DNA from 2 places in the Citrobacter sp. U14242 genome. Region 1 is predicted to be linked to the other one. Evidence: predicted binding sites of a transcription regulator. Region 1 holds the regulator's gene; the other holds the start of a gene.

Region 1 (4,639 bases):
CCAACGCAACGTGGTGAATAAAGCCAGTAGCCCAGGTGGCGATAACGCTAATGGCATACAGGATAAGTAACCACGGCAGAAGCTGGCGACCCTGCCATTTTTGCAGTGCCGCGCGGCAGCCGTAACCACCGATCAAAAATGCAATAGTTTGCGGAACATAGCTCAAACCAATCACAGCCGGACTATAGCCCATTTCGCTAAGGATAAACGGTGAACCCGTCAGCCATGCGAAGAAGCTCGCAGAACATGCTGCGTAAATCAGTACATTTCCACGGTATGCTTTGGAGCGCAGCAGCGTAGCGAACGTCAGTTTATCCTGGCTATCATCGCGCGCTTTTGCCGTTGGTTTTAAGCGCAGAGCCGGCAACATCAGGATCAGGGTAATCGCAAAAAGGGTGGCAAAAATGGCCTGCCAGGAAAAATGTATCAGGATCCAACTGCCTAATAACGGTGCAAGTGCAGGAGACAATCCGACCAGCGGCATAATGGTGGCAAAGATGCGGTTTACTTTTTGTGAAGGATAATAATCGGTAACCAGCGCCTGCCAGATAACCGAAGCCGCACAGACACCAACGGCCTGAATAAAGCGAAGCACCAGTAAGCCGGTGGCGTTTTCTACCCACAACATGCCCAGGCTGCCCAGCGCAAAGATGGATAAGCCCAGCATCAAAATCGGTTTACGACCATAGTGGTCGGAAAGTGGCCCCCACAAAAGTTGTGCAACGGCAAAACCGGCTAAGAACAAACTAAGGCTGGCACTCACGGCAGAAGCGGGTGTCTGTAAATCGGACTGAATAGCAGCAAAGGCGGGCAAATACATATCGGTTGCCAGAAAACCTAGCACGCTAAGACCTGCCAGCCAGACTAAAAACCCTTTTCCTGGTTGCATTATCGTTTCTCTTTTTAGCAATAGAACATTGCCGCTGAGTGTAGTGAGTGTAATTCTCGCTGTGAAACGCTAATATTTGCTTACTGATTTCAAATTTTTTGCAGGCAGAGCATGTGGTCGGAATATTCACTTGAAGTTGTTGATGCGGTGGCGCGTAACGGTAGCTTTAGTTCGGCTGCTCAGGAGTTGCACCGCGTACCTTCGGCGGTAAGCTACACTGTGCGCCAACTGGAAGAGTGGCTGGCTGTACCTCTTTTTGAACGTCGTCACCGGGACGTGGAATTAACGCCTGCTGGCGCGTGGTTTTTAAAAGAAGGTCGGTCTGTTATCAAAAAAATGCAGATCACCCGTCAGCAATGTCAACAAATCGCCAATGGCTGGCGAGGACAGCTGGCGATTGCGGTAGATAATATTGTTCGCCCGGAACGAACCCGACAGATGATTGTGGATTTCTACCGCCATTTCGATGATGTGGAGCTTCTGGTCTTTCAGGAGGTGTTTAATGGCGTCTGGGACGCGCTTTCGGACGGTCGTGTGGAGTTAGCTATCGGAGCAACGCAGGCCATTCCGGTAGGGGGACGCTATACGTTCCGGGATATGGGAATGTTGAGCTGGAGTTGCGTGGTAGCCAGTCATCATCCGCTGGCGACAATGCCGGGACCGCTCAGTGACGATACGTTGCGCAACTGGCCATCGCTGGTGCGCGAAGACACGTCCCGCACGCTGCCGAAACGTATTACATGGTTGCTGCACAACCAAAAACGCGTCGTGGTTCCTGACTGGGAATCCTCGGCCACCTGCTTGTCAGCCGGACTCTGTGTCGGGATGGTACCGACGCATTTTGCAAAACCGTGGATCGATAGCGGAAAATGGGTGGCGTTACAGCTGGAAAATCCGTTCCCGGATGCCGCGTGTTGCCTGACCTGGCAACAGAATGATACGTCGCCTGCACTGAGCTGGTTACTGGACTACCTGGGGGATAGTGAGACGCTGAATAAAGAGTGGCTGCGGGAGCCGGATGAGCTCCTCGCATAGCGTAATGCCGTTCAGTTAAGCATGTATGGAGAGCAGAACCCTTTCTCGGAGAGAGTATGTTCATTACCCCCGCCAACACCGATTGATGCTTTCTGAACGGCATTACCCACATAACGGGCTTAACGACGATAATCGCGGAATGGACCGTCGGCAACGGAACGACGTTCTACCAGACGTGGATGCACCTCGATTGACTGCGATTCTTCACGTTTATTCACGATACGGTCTAACAGCATGTTGAAAGCTGTTTCACCAAGTGAATCTTTTGGCTGGTGGATGGTGGTCAGCGCAGGGGTGAAGTAACGAGCGTTGCGCACGTTGTCGTAACCGATAACTGAGATATCCTGCGGCACGCGCAGTCCCATCTCGTCTGCGGCACACAGCGCACCCATCGCCATAATATCGCCACCACAGAATACGGCGGTTGGGCGATGCGACTGGGAGATGATTTGTTGCATAGCGCGGTAGCCGGATTCAGGTTCGAAATCACCCTGTACAATCCAGTTTTCGGGAACTTTAATCAGCGCTTCTTCCATCGCTTTCATGAAGCCAGCCAGGCGGCCTGCGCCGGTATTACGCTCCATGGGACCCGGGATCACACCGATCTCACGATGACCGCGTTCAATCAGATACCGGCCCGCCATGTAACCACCTTCGAAAGCGTTATCAATGACGGTATCGGTAAAGTCGGCTTTTGCTTCGCCCCAGTCCATGACCACCATTGGAATATGGCGATACTCTTCGAGCATGGAAAGCAGTGATTCCGGATACTCTGAACACATTACCAACAGGCCATCTACGCGCTTTTGCGCCATCATAGACAGGTATGCCTGCTGTTTTTCAAGACTGTTCCAGGCGTTGCCCAGAATCAGCGTGTAGCCTTTCTGGAAACAATTCTTCTCAACAGCCTCGATAATTTCGGCAAAATAGGCAGCTTCACTGCTGGTTGCCAACAAACCGATCGATTTGGTGTGATTCACCTTCAGGCTACGTGCCACTGCGCTGGGGGAGTAGTGCAGTTCTTTAATCGCTGCCCAGACAGCGTTGCGCGTTTCTTCTGCGACAAAGCGCGTTTTGTTAATTACGTGTGATACGGTTGTAGTGGAAACGTTTGCTCGCTTCGCTACATCTTTAATAGTTGCCATTACATCTCACTCCAGACCATATCCTAAGCTCCTGAGAATACTCCAGGTAAACGTTTGCCTTCACACACCCTCAACGCAACGTCGGGGTTGCGGCACGCCGGGAAAACGACACGGAACGTCAGGAAGGGGTCAATGGCCGGTACGCTAATCAAGTAAGCGTGGAATTTTGTCTGATCTTAACGAAAAGGGGAAGAGTTAAAAGCAGTTATCAATATAAATCGTGAGAGATTTTTGCTTTCAAGTGTGTAAAAATGCGCAATATCACTTTTTGTGTGGGAATAAAAAGGAGAAAACTTGATGAGCACCGATCTGAAATTTTCGTTAGTGACGACCATAATTGTTCTGGGCCTGATTGTCGCGGGTGGCCTGACTGCAGCACTGCACTGATTTCCCCCCGAGGGAGTTTGCTCTCCCTCACCCTTTCTGCTTGTCTTTTCCGTCCTATTTTTTGCCAATAAGCAAAAGTCTTTTGCAATTTTGTTAACTTTATTAATTTTGCGATCAATGTCATGCTTTTGACTCTTATGATGTGTCGTGCCAAGGCTCGACGTTACGGAGTCGATAGATGAAAATAAATTATCCTTTACTGGCGCTGGCGATAGGTGCGTTTGGCATTGGAACGACAGAATTTTCTCCCATGGGATTGCTACCCGTCATTGCCAAAGGTGTGGATGTTTCAATTCCGGCCGCTGGGATGTTAATCAGCGCGTATGCGGTAGGCGTGATGGTTGGCGCACCGCTGATGACATTACTGCTGTCCCATCGTGCGCGTCGCAATGCGCTTATCTTCCTGATGGCCATTTTTACGTTGGGTAATGTGCTTTCGGCGATATCTCCGGATTACACGACGCTGATGCTGTCGCGCATTTTGACCAGTCTTAACCACGGGGCATTTTTTGGCCTCGGTTCGGTTGTGGCAGCAAGCGTTGTCCCCAAACATAAACAGGCCAGCGCCGTTGCGACTATGTTTATGGGGTTAACTATCGCCAATATTGGCGGTGTTCCCGCGGCAACCTGGCTTGGGGAAACCATCGGCTGGCGTATGTCCTTTATGGCGACGGCGGGACTGGGTGTTATCGCAATGGTCAGTCTGTTCTTCTCGTTACCGAAAGGTGGGGCTGGTGAGCGCCCTGATGTGCGCAAAGAACTGGCGGTGTTAATGCGTCCACAAGTGGTGTCAGCGTTACTGACGACCGTTCTGGGGGCCGGGGCGATGTTTACGCTTTATACCTACATCTCACCCGTGCTGCATAGCATTACTCATGCTACGCCGGCGTTTGTCACCGGTATGCTGGTGCTGATTGGCGTTGGGTTCTCTATCGGTAACTATCTGGGGGGGAAACTGGCTGACCGTTCGGTTAACGGTACGCTGAAAGGCTTTTTGCTGCTGCTAATGATTATTATGCTGGCAATACCTTTCCTGGCTCGTAATGAGCTGGGTGCGGCCGTGAGTATGGTGGTGTGGGGCGCAGCAACGTTTGCGGTGGTTCCGCCGCTGCAGATGCGTGTGATGCGCGTTGCCAGCGAGGCACCTGGATTGTCATCGTCAGTTAATATTGGCGCGTTTAAT
Region 2 (4,639 bases), on a different contig from region 1:
GTCGTAATATTCGTTAAGCAGTGGCACCAGCCAGCCCATATGCGCGTCGGTGTTGCCGTCGGTTTGTTGCGATTGCAGGGCGACATCCAGCAGTGCGGTCAGCTCCGCAAAGCGCTGTAACCCCAGACGGCGGCGGATGGCGAACAGGCCGTGATGCAGATAGTCACTGTACTCCTGCCAGCCCTGAGTTTCCCCGTAAGCCTGAGTGAAATCGTGGTGCATACGGACAAAATACTCTTCGCGCAGTCGCTCCAGGCGTAGCTCAAAGGGGTCTTCCACCACCGCAATAGATGCCTGAGTCATACGATCACGCAAACATTCGGGCAGGTGATTGGCACCAATCATGCGGCCTTCATCTTCCAGTACCCACAAACGCAGATCCTGGCGGCTGTCGGTTTTCAGCATTTCGACCGCCAGCAGGTTTTCGAAGCTCGCCTGGCTGAGCTGTGGTTCAACGGTTCGGCCAAAAGAGGAACCGCGATGATGTGCCAGACCTTCGAGATCCACGCCGTTTGTCTGCTGTTGTACCAACAGCGTTTTACCGCTGCCGGTACAGCCGCCAATTAAGACGATGGGCTTTTGTACTAAATCTTCGGTTATCTGTATCGCGGCCTGACGCAGGGCCTTATAACCGCCGCGTACCAGCGGGTAGTCAATGCCGGATTCACGCAGCCATTGCTGCACAATGTGCGAGCGCTGGCCGCCGCGGGCACAGCATAAGTATCCCTCTGGATGCTGGCGACAGGCTTCCAGCCAGGCGTTCATTCGCTGCTGGCGGACGTCACCGCTAACAAGCTGATGCCCAAGTGCCAGCGCAGCTTCCGGTCCCTGACGTTTGTAACAGGTCCCGACAGCGGCGCGTTCGTCATCGTTCATTAGGGGGAGGTTGATTGCACCCGGCATCGCACCCTGCTGAAATTCAACGGGCGCGCGTACATCGATTAAGGGCGTACCGGCGAGCAGAATCGCGCGATAGTCCGTTCCATCGTTCATGTTCAATCCTGAAAATACAAAACAGCAATGGAGGGGATTTTACGCGCCTGAAGAGGAGCCGGGGAAGGATAAAATCAAATCCCCGGCATTAATGGCTTATTTCAGCTTTGATTGCGCCCAGATAATTCCGCTGGCGTATTCCGGCGGCAGCAGGGGAATGAGCGCTTCCAGCGTGGCGCTAAGGCGCGCGGTATCGCTGTCGCTCAGGTTCAGGTGTCCGACCTTACGCCCTTCGCGTACCTCTTTGTCATACCAGTGCAGATGCACCAGCGGCAGCTTCAGCCAGTCGTAGTTCAGGTCGCTGCCAATCAGGTTCACCATCACCGAAGGTGTATTCACCACCGGTGTTGGTAGTGGTAGTTGGGTAATGGCTCGCAGGTGCAACTCGAACTGGCTGATGCTGGCACCGTTTTGTGTCCAGTGCCCGCTGTTGTGCACGCGAGGCGCCAGTTCGTTAATCAGCAGACCTTCCGGGGTAATGAAACATTCCATTGCCATCACGCCGACATAACCCAGCTCCTGCATGATGGCGGAAAGCATCGCTTCGGCCTGCGCCTGTTGTTTAGCGTTAGCCTGCGGGAAGACCACGCTGGTACGCAGAATGCCGTCCTGATGCAGGTTGTGGGTCAGCGGATAGAAAACCGTGTTGCCGTCGTGTGCACGAGCGCCTACCAGTGACACTTCGCCCGAGAAGTTAATGCCTTGCTCGACGATACACTCGCCGTAGCAATCATCCGGCAATTGTTCAGTTTCATTCGTGCGCAAACGCCACTGACCGCGACCGTCATAGCCGCCGACACGACGTTTGACAATCGCCAGCTCACCCAGCTTGTCGAATACCGCAGGCCATTCGCTTTTCTCTGCCAGCAGTTGCCACGGCGCGGTTGCCAGGTTGAGTTTGTCAAAAAGCTGCTTTTGCGTCAGGCGGTCGGCAATAATCGGGAAGACATCACGGTTCACGAACGCCGGATGGCGCGCCAGCTCGCGGGTTAACGCGGTTTCCGGCCAGCGCTCGATCTCAGCGGTAATCACGCTTTGCTGAAAGGGAACGGCGGCGGGTTCGGCATCAAGCCCAACTGGCCAGACCGCAATGCCCAGCGGCTCGCCGGCCTGACGCAGCATACGCCCTAACTGACCATTACCGAGTACGCAGACCTGCTTCATGCCGCACCTCGCGGGTCCGGGTTCTCCAGTACCTCATCGGTTTGTGCTTTGCGCCAGTCGCTCAGACGCTGATGTAATGCTATGTCGTGTGTTGCCAGAATTTGTGCTGCCAGCAGGGCCGCATTGGCCGCACCTGCTTTACCAATCGCCAGCGTACCCACAGGGATGCCGCGTGGCATTTGCACGATCGAGTACAGGCTATCTACACCGCTCAACGCTGCGCTTTGTACCGGAACGCCTAACACGGGGACCAGCGTTTTCGCTGCAATCATGCCCGGCAGATGCGCTGCACCGCCAGCTCCCGCAATAATGACCTGATAACCGTTTTCTTCAGCACTTTCGGCGAAACTGAACAGTTTGTCAGGAGTACGGTGGGCTGAGACGACTTCAACATGGTGTGGAACGTCCAGCATTTCGAAGATTTCGGCGGCGAACTGCATGGTAGCCCAGTCGCTTTTGGACCCCATCACGATGGCGACACGCGCCGGATTATTGCGGGAAGACATGCGTCTAAAAACTCCTGTGGGTGTGCTTCACACTGCTTTAGAGGCGAGAGAGAATAGCACGTTTTAAAAACAAGGAAAACGATTGCGTTGCTTTACACTTCACTCTTCAGGCTGCCTCTTTGTTGGCTGTATCTGCTCACCCCAGCACTTACTTTTGTAAGCTCCGGGGGACTCACAGATTTGCCGCCTCGATGCAACTCGAATAGTTTTGTGTAAAGAGGAACTGGGTATCTGCAGAATTAAAATGGAAAAGCGATCAGTTCAACGTCGTCAGGTGTGACTTTAATCATCGAACCTTCGGTGTGCCAGGCACCTAACACCACGCGAAAAGCGGGTTGTGCATTGGCCGTGAGTTCGTGGACTGCCGGGCGATGGGTATGACCGTGAATTAACCACTGGACCTGATGTTTCTCCATTTCGGTAATGACGGCCTGTGGATTCACATCCATGATCTCCAGCGACTTGCTGCTGTTGGCGGCTTTGCTGTTGGCGCGCATCTTCGCGGCAATACGTTGGCGAATGAATAATGGCAGGGAGAGAAACAGTTTTTGTAGCCAGGGCTGATGAACCTTAGCGCGAAATGCCTGATAGCCTGTATCGTCGGTGCACAATGTGTCGCCATGCATGATCAGTACGTTGCGACCATACAGGTTGAGCACTTTTTCCTGAGGTAACAGGGTCATGCCGCTCTCACGGGCAAAACGCTTGCCGATCAGAAAATCACGATTGCCATGAATGAAAAAGCAGGGAACACCGGAATCTGTCAGCGCTTTTATCGCTGCGGCCATTTCACGATGTAGGGGATTGGGATCGTCATCGCCTATCCAGGCTTCAAACAGATCGCCAAGAATGTACAGCGCATCGGCCTTTCGTGCATCGCCGGCTAAAAAACGCAGAAAACCGGCGGTGATCGCCGGTTCTTCCGTGCAGAGATGGAGATCTGCAATAAACAGTGTCGTCACGATTACTCGCTGACGGTCACGTTTTCGATGATAACGTCTTCTTTTGGTACATCCTGATGCATACCGCTGCGACCGGTGGAAACGCCTTTGATTTTATCAACGACATCCATACCTTCAACAACTTCAGCGAATACACAGTAGCCCCAGCCCTGCATGCTTTCGCCGGAGAAGTTCAGGAAGTCGTTATCAGCAACGTTGATGAAGAACTGAGCCGTCGCGGAGTGCGGAGCCTGAGTACGCGCCATTGCCAGCGTTCCACGGGTGTTTTTCAGACCGTTGTTGGCTTCGTTTTTGATAGCTTCTTTCGTGGCTTTTTGCTTCATGCCCGGCTCAAAACCGCCGCCCTGGATCATGAAACCGTTAATAACACGGTGGAAAATGGTGTTGTTGTAAAAACCTTCGCGGCAGTAGTCCAGGAAGTTTTTAACTGTTTCAGGCGCTTTATCATCAAACGTTTTGATTACGATATCGCCGTGATTAGTGTGGAAAGTAACCATTTTTGCATCCTGTTCCGATAGAGTGGTGCTTCGACCCTGGTCAGGGTCACATGATAGGGGCTTGTTATAGCATAACCGCAAGGTTCGATCACCTTGCAAAGTGTGCTGCTTCGGGGCCAATTTATAGGTATTATAGGGCTTTGTTATCCACACACGTCTACACGGAATCTTCGATGTTAAAAATCTTTAATACACTGACGCGCCAAAAAGAGGAATTCAAACCCATTCATGCCGGGGAAGTCGGCATGTACGTGTGTGGCATCACCGTTTACGATCTCTGTCATATTGGACACGGGCGTACCTTTGTTTCTTTCGACGTTGTTGCCCGTTATCTGCGCTTCCTCGGCTACAAGCTGAAGTATGTGCGCAACATTACCGATATCGACGACAAAATCATTAAGCGCGCTAATGAAAATGGCGAGAGCTTTGTGGCGCTGGTTGATCGCATGATTGCGGAAATGCACAACGATTTCGATGCGCTGAATATTCTGCGTCCGGATCTTGAACCGCGTGCTAC

The links. Region 1 encodes PurR, which represses purine synthesis genes. Its sites were predicted from a motif close to CANGCAAACGTTTGCNTG; they were not measured.
Region 2: a site for PurR is predicted at 2,735-2,752, ahead of purE (5-(carboxyamino)imidazole ribonucleotide mutase). Genes of this name have one in related genera too.

What each region holds. Positions count from the first base shown of each region.
Region 1 is NZ_JBKGLW010000004.1:169,679-174,317, reverse strand. Features, by position in the region: gene punC (purine nucleoside transporter PunC) at 1-889, opposite strand, end outside; gene punR (DNA-binding transcriptional activator PunR) at 1,001-1,924, shown strand; gene purR (HTH-type transcriptional repressor PurR) at 2,044-3,069, opposite strand; gene cydH (cytochrome bd-I accessory subunit CydH) at 3,367-3,456, shown strand; gene ACLJXE_RS07910 (MFS transporter) at 3,635-4,639, shown strand, end outside.
Region 2 is NZ_JBKGLW010000003.1:149,551-154,189, reverse strand. Features, by position in the region: gene mnmH (tRNA 2-selenouridine(34) synthase MnmH) at 1-993, opposite strand, end outside; gene purK (5-(carboxyamino)imidazole ribonucleotide synthase) at 1,090-2,157, opposite strand; gene purE (5-(carboxyamino)imidazole ribonucleotide mutase) at 2,154-2,663, opposite strand; gene lpxH (UDP-2,3-diacylglucosamine diphosphatase) at 2,903-3,625, opposite strand; gene ppiB (peptidylprolyl isomerase B) at 3,628-4,122, opposite strand; gene cysS (cysteine--tRNA ligase) at 4,296-4,639, shown strand, end outside.